DNA from 4 places in the Sodalis sp. RH20 genome. Region 3 is predicted to be linked to each of the others. Evidence: predicted binding sites of a transcription regulator. Region 3 holds the regulator's gene; each other region holds the start of a gene.
The links. Region 3 encodes PurR, which represses purine synthesis genes. Its sites were predicted from a motif close to CANGCAAACGTTTGCNTG; they were not measured.
Positions count from the first base shown of each region.

Region 1: the regulator PurR is predicted to act here: its motif matches at 2,251-2,268, upstream of cecR (transcriptional regulator CecR).
Region 2: the regulator PurR is predicted to act here: its motif matches at 2,085-2,102, upstream of cvpA (colicin V production protein).
Region 4: the regulator PurR is predicted to act here: its motif matches at 2,318-2,335, upstream of purE (5-(carboxyamino)imidazole ribonucleotide mutase).

Region 1 is NZ_CP178733.1:169,057-172,548, reverse strand. Features, by position in the region: gene ACL2XM_RS00770 (porin) at 586-1,656, shown strand; gene bhsA (multiple stress resistance protein BhsA) at 1,724-1,981, opposite strand; gene cecR (transcriptional regulator CecR) at 2,286-2,984, shown strand; gene hlyD (secretion protein HlyD) at 2,981-3,492, shown strand, end outside.
Region 2 is NZ_CP178733.1:536,019-539,510, reverse strand. Features, by position in the region: gene purF (amidophosphoribosyltransferase) at 1-1,506, opposite strand, end outside; gene cvpA (colicin V production protein) at 1,528-2,028, opposite strand; gene dedD (cell division protein DedD) at 2,671-3,492, opposite strand, start outside.
Region 3 is NZ_CP178733.1:1,928,100-1,931,591, forward strand. Features, by position in the region: gene cfa (cyclopropane fatty acyl phospholipid synthase) at 1-985, opposite strand, end outside; gene purR (HTH-type transcriptional repressor PurR) at 1,431-2,447, opposite strand; gene ACL2XM_RS08975 (YnhF family membrane protein) at 2,685-2,774, shown strand; gene ACL2XM_RS08980 (NlpC/P60 family protein) at 2,838-3,492, opposite strand, start outside.
Region 4 is NZ_CP178733.1:3,300,796-3,304,287, reverse strand. Features, by position in the region: gene ACL2XM_RS15300 (NADP-dependent isocitrate dehydrogenase) at 1-401, shown strand, start outside; gene purK (5-(carboxyamino)imidazole ribonucleotide synthase) at 622-1,698, opposite strand; gene purE (5-(carboxyamino)imidazole ribonucleotide mutase) at 1,695-2,204, opposite strand; gene ACL2XM_RS15285 (UDP-2,3-diacylglucosamine diphosphatase) at 2,362-3,087, opposite strand; gene ppiB (peptidylprolyl isomerase B) at 3,097-3,492, opposite strand, start outside.

The DNA of each region.
Region 1 (3,492 bases), 1.8 Mb from region 3:
TATTGCCATGACAATTGTTATACAAATGATAAATATTATCTTGACAATTGTTATTTACAGTAAGGCAATAACGGCACGGACAATGACTTCTTGCCGCGCGCGGTGCTGGCCCGGGTAAAATGTATTATACCAATTTCGATCTGGCTGGCTGCCACGCGGGGCATCAGAGACGAGCAGTACTGATGCTGGCCAGGCTCTTTTTGACCGCGGATTTGACTTAAGCAGCGCTCATCACCGGCCGGAAGGTAGCTTGATACGGCCATTGGTTTAAACCCTTAAATAAAAAAAGGGTTTTGTGATGGCTCTCAACTTTTAAATCTGTATGACAAGTTAAGGTAGCGTACCGCGCGGCATAGCGCTCTATGATAGGTAGATTCCTACTTTAATGAAAAGTTCACAATCTTCGTGACGATTTTGCTGCTACTATCCTGCGAAATCGGTCCACAGGGTGATATTTAAATTAGCATTGCGCGTTCTCTGAGCTTTTATTTTTAAATTATAAATGCTGGTTAGCTCAGGACATCAGCCATCAAAAGGTTGAGTCCTTTTTATAAACTCGAGAGTATTTGGTAAGGAAAAACAGGAATGAAGAAGATAGCATTGGCCGTTTTAGCGACATTGATTGCCCCAGCTCTGCACGCCGCGGAAATTTATAACAAAGACGGCAACAAGCTGGATCTGTACGGCAGCGTGCGCGCCCGCCACTATTTTAGTGACAATAAGACCATTGACGGCGACCAAAGTTACATGCGTTTTGGCTTCAAAGGCCAGACCCAGATTAACGACACCCTGACCGGTTACGGCCAATGGGAATACAATGTTCAGGCCAACCATACTGAAGGCGGCACCGACGCGCTGACCGGCACCAAAACCCGTTTGGGCTTTGCCGGCTTGAAACTGAAAGACTACGGCTCAATCGACTACGGCCGCAACTGGGGCATCGCTTATGATGTCGCGGCGATAACCGATACCGCGCCAATCTTCGATGACCTGACCTACAGCGCCGCCGACGTGTTTATGGGCGGCCGTACCACCGGCGTGGCCACTTATCGCAACAACAACTTCTTCGGCCTGGTCGACGGTCTGAAATTTGGCTTGCAATACCAGGGCGCCAACGACGAAAATTCCGGTAACGCCCGTGCCGCCAACAAATCCAACGGCGACGGTTACGGCGCATCGGCGTCTTATACCTTTGATTTCGGCCTGTCGGTACTCGGCACCTATGCCTCGTCCAACCGTACCCAGCCGCAAAACAGCCTGGCTCTCGGTAACGGCGACAAAGCCGACGTCTGGGCGGGCGGCTTGAAATATGACAATTCCGGCGTCTATGCCGCCGCGTTGTACGGCGAAACGCATAACTACACCCCGATCACCGGCGGCTACGCCAATAAAACCAAGAACTTCGAAGCCATCGCTTCTTATCTGTTCGATTTTGGCCTGAAACCAATGTTCGGTTACTTCCAGTCCAAGGCCAGCGATGTTGAAGGCATCGGCGATGTTGATCTGGTGAAATACTATGACGCGTCCCTGACCTATTTCTTCAACAAGAATATCAATGCGTATGTTGATTATAAAATCAACCGTCTCAGCGAAGACAATAAGCTGGGCATCGCCGACGATGACCAGGTCGGCCTGGGCTTGACCTATCAGTTCTAAGGTTTATCAAACGCAAAAAAAAGCGGCCCTGCGGCCGCTTTTTTTATGCTGTTTTTTTACGTTAAGCTTATTTATACAGCTCGGCGCTGCCGCGCAGGGTGTCATTACCGCCGGCACCGATAATACGATACGAGGTGGCGTTGGCGGCATCGGCCTTGGCGGCCAGCTGGGATTCCAGATCGGACAGGTTACTGGTGGTGGATGACGATACCACGCCGATGGAATGTTCGCCGGCGGGACGGCTGGTGACTTCCTGGGCGGCGAAGGCGCCGGCGGAAACGGTGCTGAATACGATGGCTGCGATGGCAAGTGTCAGGTTTTTCATAATGTCTGTTCTCATGGTATGAAGCATTAATGGACTGGACGTTAATTTGTTAACGTTCGATAAGTAAATAATAGACATCTTGGCGCTGCAGATCAAGTAATATTTTATCAATCATTAACTAATTACCTAAAGTACTGTAAAGACCGGTGAATATGTTGGCATCGCCGTGTCTGTTTGTTTCCCCGGTCAGGAAACGTCATCCTTGACGCGGCCAGCCGCCTAAATAAATCACGGCGGTCCTTTACAGCGAACCGGGCGGGGGTTAAAGTTAATCAAACGTTTGACTTATTTTATTGGAGCCACCATGCCCCCTTCTCCGGCCCCCACCGCGCGCGGCGAACAGGCGAAAGCCCAGCTGATCGCCGCCGGCATTACCTTATTTGGCGAAAAAGGCCCGCAAACCGCCACCACGCGCGAAATCGCCCAGTTGTCCGGGCAAAATATCGCGGCGATTTTTTATTATTTCGGCTCCAAGGAAGGGCTGTACCTGGCGGTCGCGCAATGGATTGCGGATTTTATCGCCCAGTCCCTGCATTCACAGGCGCAACAAATTGATGCGCTGCTGGCGCAGCCGGAGGTGGATGCCGGGCAGTGCCGGCGTTATCTGCATGAGTCCCTGCTGACCATGACCGGGCTGCTGGCCCGCAGCGAAACGCTGAATCTGAGTAAAATCATCTCGCGGGAGCAGCTCTCCCCCACTGGGGCCTACGCCATTATCCACCAGCAGGCGATTGCGCCGATGCATCAGCGCATCACCCGGCTGGTGGCGGGTTTTACCGGCTGCGATCCGCTGTCGGTCGCCACCATCGTCCACACGCATGCCCTGCTGGGCGAAGTGCTGGCGTTCCGGCTGGCGCGGGAAACCATCCTGCTGCGCACCGGATGGAGCGACCTGGGCCCGGCGCAGGTTACCCAGATCAACCAGGTGCTGACACAGCATATCGATTGGTTCCTTCATGGATTGCGGGCCGAACAGGCCGGCCACACAGGCAAAAAATCATGAATAAAAAAAGTATCACCGCGGCCGTCATCGTTATCGCGCTGCTGGGCGCGGCGATCTATGGCGTCATGTACTACCACCGCCAGCAAAACCGGCCGTTGACCCTTTACGGCAATGTGGATATCCGCACCGTTAACCTTGGTTTCCGCGTCGGCGGCCGTCTGGCTCAGTTGGCGGTGGATGAAGGCGATGTGGTGCATCCCGGCCAGGTGCTGGCGAAACTGGACGATGCGCCGTATCGCAACGCCCTCGCGCAGGCCCAGGCCAATGTGGACAGCGCCAGGGCCAAACTGGATTTATCCCGCTCCGGGTATCGCAACGAAGAAATCGCCCAAGTGCGCTCGCAGATGGCGCAGTTGCAGGCCGCCTTCAATTATGCCGACAGTTTTTACCATCGCCAGCAGGGCGCCTGGGCCAAACGGGCCATTTCCGCCGACCAGTTGGAGGACGCGCTGACCGCCAGCAACCAGGCCAAGGCCAACCTGCAGGCGGCCAGGGATAAGCTGCAACA
Region 2 (3,492 bases), 1.4 Mb from region 3:
ATACATCTCCAGGTTTTCGACTTCGTTTTGGCGCTGGACGGCTTTGACGTCGTCGTTGCGTAACGATTCAAGATAGTCGAGATAACGCTGGTCGACATCCTTGGTGACGTAAATACCGTTAAATACCGAGGATTCAAATTGTACCACATCCGGGTTATCTTCCCGCACCGCCGCCTCGAGGTCGCCGAGGTCCTGGAAGATCAGCGCGTCCGCGCCAATCAGCGCGCGGATTTCGTCCACTTCGCGGCCGTGGGCAATCAGTTCGGTGGCGCTTGGCATATCAATGCCGTAGACATTGGGGAAACGGATTTCCGGCGCCGCGGAGGCCAGGTAGACATTACGCGCCCCGGCTTCGCGCGCCATTTCCACGATCTGTTCGGACGTGGTGCCGCGCACGATGGAGTCGTCCACCAGCAGTACGTTTTTATCGCGGAACTCGGCGCGGTTGGCGTTGAGTTTGCGGCGTACCGATTGGCGGCGCACCTGCTGGCCGGGCATGATAAAGGTACGGCCCACGTAGCGGTTTTTTACAAAACCCTGGCGGTAAGGCAGGTTGAGGATGCGGGCGATTTCGAGCGCGATATCGCAGGATGTTTCCGGGATGGGGATCACCACGTCGATATCCAGGTCTTCCCATTCACGGGCGATTTTTTCGCCCAGTTTTTGCCCCATGCGCACGCGGGCGCTGTAGACCGAAATTTTATCGATAAAGGAATCCGGGCGGGCAAAATAGACATATTCGAACAGGCACGGATGGCTTTGGGGGTTTTCGGCGCACTGGCGGGTGAACAGTTGGCCCGCTTCAGTGATATACACCGCCTCGCCCGGCGCCACGTCGCGCAGGAACTCAAAGTCCAGCGTATCAAGCGCCACGCTTTCGGAAGCCACCATGTATTCGTTGCGTCCGTCGGCGAGGGTGCGCTTGCCGATAACCAGGGGGCGGATGCCGTTCGGATCGCGAAACGCAATCAGGCCATGGCCGATAATCATGCCGACCACGGCATAGGCGCCGCGGATCTGCTGGTGGGTGGCCGCAACCGCCGCGAAGATATCATCGGCTTCCAGCGGGTAGTCCGGGAAGCGGTCCAGTTCGCTGGCCAGGATATTCAGCAAGATTTCCGAATCGGACGTGGTATTGATATGCCGGCGTCCTTTTTCGAATAATTTTTTGCGTAATTCGTGGGCGTTGGTCAGGTTGCCGTTATGCGCCAGGGTGATGCCGAACGGGGAATTGACATAGAAGGGTTGCGCCTCGGAGGCGCTGGAACTGCCGGCGGTGGGGTAACGTACATGGCCGATGCCCATGGTCCCCTGCAAACGCTGCATGTGGCGTGCTTCAAATACATCCTTCACCAGGCCATTGGCTTTGCGCAGGCGAAAGCAATCCAATGCATCAATGGTGACGATGCCTGCGGCATCCTGCCCACGGTGCTGGAGCACCGTTAACGCGTCATAAATCGACTGGTTGACCGGCATAAATCCGGCGATACCGACAATACCGCACATAATGTCATTTCCTCATCAGCGTTACCGAAGCGTGAGATGCTTGGGTAAGAAACTCGACGTGCTTTGCAGATAGTCGAAGAACCATCTGATAATACCGCTGAATTGCGGTATAAGCTGGGACTGCTGCCAGTCCGCGCTCTGGGAGAAGCCGGTGAAGGTATCCAGGAAGAATAGCATGGCCGATACGACCAGTATGCCCCTGAGTGCGCCGAAACAGACGCCCAACACGCGGTCGGTGCCGGATAAACCGGTCCGCTCCACCAGAGAGCCAATCACGTAGTTGACGATTGCCCCGACGATCAGGGTAGCCACGAACAGCAAGGCAATCGCGATACCGTTACGAACCAGCTGATCTTCAAAGCGGGTAAAATAGATAGCAAGATAAACATAATAGTGGCTGGCCACAAAAAACGCACATGCCCATGTCACTAATGATAATGCTTCACGTATAAACCCGCGAATCAGACTTATCAGAGCAGAAAATACGATGATGCCAATAATGACGTAATCAACCCAGATCATGCATGCATCCCTTGGTCATCCGCCCCGAAGCTGGTTCGCGGCGAATTCTATCAGAAAACGAAAACGTTTGCGCAGCGGAATTCCTGCCCAAAGTTAAATAAATAACGGCGATTAAAAAAAGCCAATCGCCGCAGGAAGATAGGCCGGCGACGGCACGCTCTCCCTTTAACACGCCTTGTGCAAGGACGGTGCTAGCGGGCCTACCGCGCCATGGGGCGCTCGGTCGGGCGGGAACACCACGCCCGATTCGACCCCATTGGCACGCTCTCCCTTTAACACGCCCTGTGCAAGGACGGTGCTAGCGGGCCTGCCGCGCCATGGGGCGCTCGGTCGGGCGGGAACACCACGCCCGATTCGACCCCATTGGCACGCTCTTCCTTTAACACGCCTTGTGCAAGGACGGTGCTAGCGGGCCTACCGCGCCATGGGGCGCTCGGTCGGGCGGGAACACCACGCCCGATTCGACCCCATTGGCACGCTCTTCCTTTAACACGCCTTGTGCAAGGACGGTGCTAGCGGGCCTGCCGCGCCATGGGGCGCTCGGTCGGGCGGGAACACCACGCCCGATTCGACCCCATTGGCACGCTCTCCCTTTAACGCGCCCTGTGCAAGGACGGTGCGAGCGGGCCTGCCGCATATCTATTACCGGGGCTGGTAAGCCCGCAGCTGGCCGCTCAGGCCGCTGAGCTGGTTCATTTCAGGCAGCGAGCTTTGCAGCTTTTGCTTCGATGCGTCCGGCCCGACGAAAATGCGTGTAATCTGCCCCGCCACCGGCGTCGACGGCACGGTATAGACCCGGTAACCGGACAAGCGCAGCTTGCCGACAATTTCCGTTACCTTGGTCGCGTTTTTCAGCGCCCCGAGCTGCACTACCCAGGCTTGTCCCTGTGGCGCCTGTTCCGGGGTTTCCTTTTCCACCGGCTTAGGCGCGGCGACCGGTTTGGCTTCAGGGGCCGCGTCCGTGCGCGGCGCAACGGGTTTGGCCTCGGCGATTTCCGTGCGGGCCTCGGGTTTCGCGGCCGGCTTGGCCGGTTCCATGCGCGGCGCGGGCGCGGCGACGGGTTTGGCTTGCTCAGGTCGCGCGGTGGGTTTGACCGGCTCCTGGCGGGCGGCGGCGGTGGGTTTGGCCGGTGCGGCCTTTACCGTCTCGCGCGGCGGGGCCTTGGGCGCTGCCTTCACCGGCGGCGACGCTGGCTGCGGGGCGTCCGGCGTGTCGGAGTCGTCCGCATCCGGCGCCTGGCTGGCCTGCTCTACCGCCGCCCCCGCGCCTTCCGGCGGCTGGCTGGGCAGGGCCTGGTTGGCCTGCGGCGAGGCATCCGCCTCGTCGCTGTCGCCGGGTTTAGGCACCAGGGGAATAGCGGCAAACTCGTCCTGGTAGTGCTTTTTTTTGCCATCCAGCAGCCCGGGCAGGACAATAACCCCCAAGGCGACGATGATGATGGTTCCCACCAAGCGGTTTTGAAA
Region 3 (3,492 bases):
CAAAACGTTCATACCAGGCCATGAGCGTTTTGTCGTAATCAGAGCCGAAGTTATGCCAGTCTTCCATAACAAAATGCTTTTCGCTGGCATGGGCAATTTGCTGTACCGACGGCAGGCAGCCGTTGGGGAAAATATACTTATTAATCCACGGGTCGACATTCATATCGGTGATATTCGAGCCGATGGTATGCAGCAGGAACAGACCGTCGCGTTTCAGGTTGCGATCGATAACGTCGAAATAGGTGGCGTAATTCTTGGGGCCTACGTGTTCGAACATGCCGACTGAAACAATACGGTCAAATTGCATATCCAGATCGCGATAGTCCTGCAGCAAAATGGTGACATCCAGTCCCTCGCAGCGCGTTTGCGCCAGCTTTTGCTGCTCGGCAGAGATAGTGACGCCCTGTACCGATACGCCATAATTCCTGGCCGCGTAGGCGGCAAGCCCGCCCCAGCCGCAGCCCACGTCCAGCAGCGTCAGGCCGGGTCGCAGCTGCAGTTTTTCGCAAATCATCTTCAGCTTATCCTGCTGGGCTTCCTCGAGGGTGGTCGCCTGTTTCCAGTAGCCGCAGGAATATTGCATATAGGGATCGAGCATCTTTTCAAACAGATCGTTACCCAAATCGTAATGTTCTTTGCCCACGATCCAGGCCCGCTTGCGCGACTGGAGGTTCATCAGCCGGGCGGCGGCAATGCGTAAGGTATCTTTTAAATGATGCGGAAGTTTATTCTCCAGACCCGCCCTGAGAACACGCTGGAAAAAAATGTCCAGCCGCTCACACTCCCACCAGCCATCCATGTAACTCTCGCCCAATCCCAAAGATCCATCCTGCAATACGCGCTTAAAAAATCCCGGATTCTTGATTCGGATATCAAATGGTCTTGAACCATTGAGTTCAATACCGGCTTCAGAGAGCAATTCATGGACGATACGGTACCAATCATTATCATGAAAGCTCAGGTCTTCAACGCACGAGGAACTCATAGCTTCTCCATCACCTTTCTTCTGCAGTGCCCCGTCAGGAAAAGCACTCACCATGCCTGCGGGCTTTATAAGAATCCACGGTTATCCGTGGTGTCTGAAGTATCACCATCAACAGAGGAATATAAAGTAAACCTTAGACTGCGACTTAGCCGGGCGCTTTATAAAAGGGTGATGTCATGTTGGAAAACACGACATACTTTTATACAAATTTATTAGACAACTCGTTATAATTGTTAACGATATTGAGTATAAGCCTGCATTTTAATTTAGACAATAGCTAACGCGCTAATGTATTTCCCATTATAACTTAATGATTTCTCGCTGAAACAATAACTCTTTGCACAGAGATCATTATATGAAAAATCTTGTGTCCGAGGCGGACGGCGCTTTACATAGCAACAGACCCTGGAGGCGCCAGCCGGTTGCCCGGGCCTGGCGCGTGGCCTTAAGCGGGGAAGGGACCGTCTGCGACCGAACGGCGTTCAATCAGCGACGGATGGACTTCGATGGTTTTGGCGTTCTCGCGTTTGCTGGTAATCCTATCGAGCAGCATGGTAAGCGCCGCCTCGCCCAAATCCTCTTTAGGCTGATGGATGGTGGTCAGCGCCGGGCTGAAAAAGCACGAATTGCGCACGTTGTCGTAGCCGATGATAGAAATATCCTCAGGTACGCTCAGGCCCATTTCATTAATGGCGCACAGTGCGCCCATGGCCATAATGTCGCCGCCGCAGAAGACCGCGGTGGGACGCGGCGTTTGCGCCAGGATTTGTTTCATCGCCAGGTAGCCGGATTCAGGCTCGAAATTGCCTTGCACAATCCAGCGGTCGTTTAACGGGATGCCGGCCTCCGCCATGGCATGCAGATAGCCGCGGTGGCGGCCGCCGCCGGTGTTGCGCGCCAGCTGTCCGGGAATGGCGCCGATGGCGCGATGGCCGCGTTTAAGCAAATATTGCGTCGCCATATAACCGCCGGCAAAGGCGTTATCGATAATGGTGTCGGTAAAATCACGGCGGGCCTCACCCCAATCCATGACCACCATGGGGATATGCTGATATTCCTCAAGCATATCCAGCAGCGTTTCGGGATACTCGGCGCACATCACCAGCAGGCCGTCGACGCGCTTTTGCGCCAGCATCGCCAGATAGGCGCGCTGTTTTTCGAGATCATTGTGCGAATTGCACAATATCAGGGTATAACCGCGAGCAAAGCAATGGTGCTCAATCGCCTCGATAATTTCGGCGAAATAGGGCGCCTCGCTGGTGCTGGCGAGCAGGCCGATGGACTTGGTGCGATTGACCTTCAGGCTGCGCGCCACGGCGCTGGGTGAATAATGCAGTTGTTTAATGGCGTCCAGCACGGCAATTTGAGTGTCTTGCGCAACAAAACGGGTTTTATTGATCACATGCGAAACGGTGGTTGTCGATACATTAGCGCGTTTTGCCACATCTTTAATGGTTGCCATGCCTTTGATACTCCCGTACGCCCTGGCTGGAATAATGTCTGTCGAAGGCGCAAGCACTTTCCGACGCTGTGGAATTAACCGTTAATTTTCGTTCATCCCGCGCCAAAGTGAAAGTGTTAAATGTGGCGGCTACAGGTTGGGAGCAAGCTTTTTCATCGCTGTTATGGCAAACTGACGATAACTGCTCTGCGGGCCGGTGGATAAGGCCGGCGCCCTGGTTTACGTTAAGGAGATAGAATGGACAGCGATTTAAAAATGTCGTTACTGACCACGGTGTTCTCGCTGCTGGTGATTATTGTCTTCAGCTTTACCGCCGTCATGAACTGACACCCTCTCGGTTCAGATATAAAAAAGAGGAGCCTTGGCTCCTCTTTTTTTTCCGGCGCGCCTTCAGCGGATATTTTTCGGCGTGACCACCCGGCGGGCGCCCACGTAATGATCCTGCCAATAATCCTCACTCAGATAGCTGATACGGATATCGCTGCCGGTGCGGGGCGACTGGATAAAGCGACCATTGCCAAGATAGACGCCGACGTGATCCGCCGCGCCGCGATTGGAAATATGGAAAAAGACCAGGTCGCCGCTTTCCAGCTCGTCTTTCTTAACCGGCGCTGCGTCGCGCAGGTGGTACATTTCGTTGGCGGTGCGCGGCATATGGATGCGTACCACATCCTTGTAGGCATAATAAATCAGGCCGCTGCAGTCAAAGCCGGTATTAGGCGACATGCCGCCCCAACGGTAAGGCTTGCCCATTTGGGAGAGGAGTTTATTCATGGCGGTAAGCTTGGCGGTCTGGTAGCGTTTCTTATGGCTCTCGCTCATCTTTATCGGCTGATCGTTGGCCAGCAGTTCTACCGCCGCCTGATCTTTTATCATCCGGTGCCGGCCGTAACCTTTTTTATAGCCTTTTTTCGGCGGAGTGAAGGAGGCTATTTTTTTCGTCGCCGTGGTTTTTGATGCCTTGGCAAGAGGGGAGGTTTTGCTTTTCTTCGCGCCGGTTTTCACCACCGCGGGTTCCAAAGGCCGTTTCACGCCGGCTTTTTCA
Region 4 (3,492 bases), 1.4 Mb from region 3:
TGGCGGCGTCCCTGGACCATGTGGGCAGCACCCGCGCCAACGCCAAGGCGAAAATTTTGGCGAAAACGCTCGATCAGGCCAACGGTAAATTCCTGGATACCAACAAATCGCCTTCGCGTAAAACCGGCGAGCTGGACAATCGCGGCAGCCATTTCTACCTGGCGCTGTATTGGGCGCAGGCGCTGGCGGGGCAGGATGAGGATGCCGAGCTGCGCGATCAGTTTGCCCCCTTGGCGAAAACCCTTGCCGAACACGAAGGCCAGATTGTCGCCGAGTTAAACCAGGTGCAGGGCAAGGCGGTTGATATCGGCGGGTATTATCATCCGTCGCCGGAATTGGCCAGCCGGGCCATGTGCCCAAGCGCCACGCTTAATGGCGCGCTGAAAGATTTTATGGTCTGATGCGCAAAGCGTGATGTTATTTGGGGGACAATTTTGCCGGCGGTGTGATGCATGCCGCCTGGGCAACTATTTCATGTGCAAGGCTTAGGTGTCTCCCTGTATTGCCTGCGCCGGGCAATACAGGGGGCGCTCGATGCATGGCCGGCGGAAACCCCACCGGCCTGGCATGAACTTCACCGCCCCCGCCGGGGCCTTTTTAAGTGAGTCTCTCCGCGATCTTTCAGCCCAATTCGGCCAGTTTTTGCCGCGCCCATTCCAGCCCGCTGTAATACTCCACTGGTAGCATTGGAGCGAGATGTTCCAACGCCAGGCTCAGCGCGGCGGGATCGCTATGGTTAAGATTCAGGTGGCCGACCTTACGTCCCGGCCTCACCTCTTTTTCATACCAATGCAGATGGACCAGCGGTTCGGCCAGCCATTCGGTGTTGCAGTCGGTGCCGATAAGATTAACCATCACCGACGGTGCCGTGACGGCGGGTTTAGGCATCGGCAGGCCGAGGATGGCGCGCAGGTGCAGCTCGAACTGGCTGATGGACGCGCCGTTTTGCGTCCAGTGCCCACTGTTGTGCACCCGTGGCGCCAGCTCGTTAATCAACAGATCATCGCCGTCGATAAAACATTCCATCGCCATCACGCCGACATATTTTAGTTCATGCATTATTGCCGAGAGCATGCTCTCGGCCCGGCGCTGCAATCTGTCGTCCGGTCGGGCAAAAACCACGCTGGTGCGCAGGATGCCCTCCTGATGCAGGTTATGCGTCAGCGGATAAAACACCCTGTCGCCGTTATGCCCGCGGGCGCCGATCAGCGAAACTTCGCCGGAAAAGGCGATACCGCGCTCAACGATACAACTGCCGTAGCACTCCTGGGGCAGCGCCGCCTCTTCGCCGGGTACGAGACGCCATTGGCCGCGCCCGTCATAGCCGCCCACGCGCCGCTTGACGATGGCCAGGTCGCCAAAGGAGGCAAACACCTGCGGCCATTGCGCCGCCGCGGTCAGTTCTTCCCAGGGCGCGGTGGCAAGCCTCAGGCTGTCCAGCAGCTGTTTTTGCGTCAGCCGGTCGGCAAGCCGCGGAAAAATATCACGGTTAACAAAGGCATTATGCTGGGCCAGCTCGCGGGTAAGGGGGGTCTGCGGCCAGCGCTCGATCTCAGCGGTAATCACGCTTTGCGCCACCGGCACCGAGCCGGGATCGGCGTCAAGCCCCACCGGGAAGACCGCAATGCCCAGCGGCTCGCCGGCCTGGCGCAGCATGCGCCCAAGCTGGCCGTTGCCCAGGATACAAACCGGTTTCATGCTTCCTCCCGCGGATCGGGATGCGCCAGCACCTCGTCAGTCTGCGCCACACGCCAGGCCGCCAGCCGGGCGGATAATTCCCGATCGTGCAACGCCAGGATCTGCGCCGCCAGCAGTGCGGCGTTGGCCGCGCCGGCCTTGCCGATCGCCAGGGTACCCACCGGCACGCCGCGCGGCATCTGGACAATGGAATAGAGGCTGTCGACGCCGCTTAATGCCGCGCTCTGCACCGGCACGCCAAGTACCGGCACCAGCGTTTTTGCCGCCAGCATGCCGGGCAGATGGGCGGCACCGCCCGCGCCGGCGATAATCACTTCAAACCCGGCGGCGGATGCCTGTTCAGCAAAGCGGAAGAGCTTGTCGGGGGTGCGATGCGCCGAGACGATCTCCACATGACAGGCAAGCTGCAGCGTGGCGAGAATGTCAGCGGCGAATTGCATCGTGGCCCAGTCGCTTTTGGACCCCATGACGATGGCGATTTTTGCCGGGGCAAGATTGGATTGCATGCGCGTGGTGCTCCTGTAAATGTTGCCGACCGCTCTCCCACAGCCTGCGCCGCAATGCGTCCGCGCAGGCTATCAGAAAGAAGAGGGCGTAGAGCATATCATGTGCGCCTGGAGAGGAAAACGGTTGCGTGGCCGCCGGCGCTATAAATTGCGCCGCTTAATCGAAGGGGAACTCAATCAGCTCGACGCTGGTCCCGGTGACCCGGATCATCGACCCCTGAAGATGCCAGGCGCCCAGTACCGCACGATGGGCGATGCCCGCCGCGGTCTGCACGGCATGGATCGCCGGCCGGTGGGTATGGCCATGGATCATCCAATCGGTCCCATGTCGCGCAAGCGCGGCGGTAACCGCCTCTTGGCTGACGTCCATAATCGTCTGGGATTTCGTCATATTGGCGCGCTGGCTGCTGGCCCGCATCCGTCCGGCAATGCGCAGGCGCCATCTCAGCGGCAGCGCCAGGAACAGGCGCTGCAGCCAACGTTGATTGATCCGCCGGCGGTAGCGTTGATAAGCCTGATCATCGGTACACAGCGTATCGCCGTGCAGGACCAGCACCGACCGGCCGTACAGGGTAAGCAGTTGTTCTTCCGGCAGCAGCGTCATGCCGCTGGCGGCGGCAAAATCCCGGCCCAGCAGGAAATCCCGGTTGCCGTGAATAAAAAAACAGGGTATTCCCCGAAGCGCCAGCGCATTCAGCGCCGCGGCTATCTCACCGTGCAGCGGGGAAGGGTCGTCATCGCCAATCCAGGCTTCGAACAAATCGCCCAGGATATAGAGCGCGTCGGCGTGGACGGCCTGCCGTTGCAAAAAATGCAGAAAACCGGCGGTAATCGCCGGTTCCTGGACGCTAAGATGAATATCCGCAACAAACAGGGTTGCCATGGCAACGATTTATTCGTCTACGGTCACGCCGGTTATGATCACATCTTCTTTCGGTACATCCTGATGCGGGCCGCTGTTGCCGGTCGCCACGTTTTTAATCTTATCGACGACATCCATACCGTCGGTTACTTCGGCGAAAACGCAATATCCCCAACCGTCCGGGCGTTCGGAACGGAAGTTCAGGAAGTCGTTATCCACCAGGTTAATAAAGAATTGCGCGGTGGCGGAATGCGGATCGTTGGTGCGGGCCATGGCCAGGGTGCCGCGATTGTTCTTCAGGCCATTGTTGGCTTCGTTTTTCACGGTGGCGCGGGTTTTTTTCTGCGTCATGCCGGGTTCAAAACCGCCGCCCTGGATCATGAAACCATTAATAACGCGATGGAAAATGGTATTATCATAAAAGCC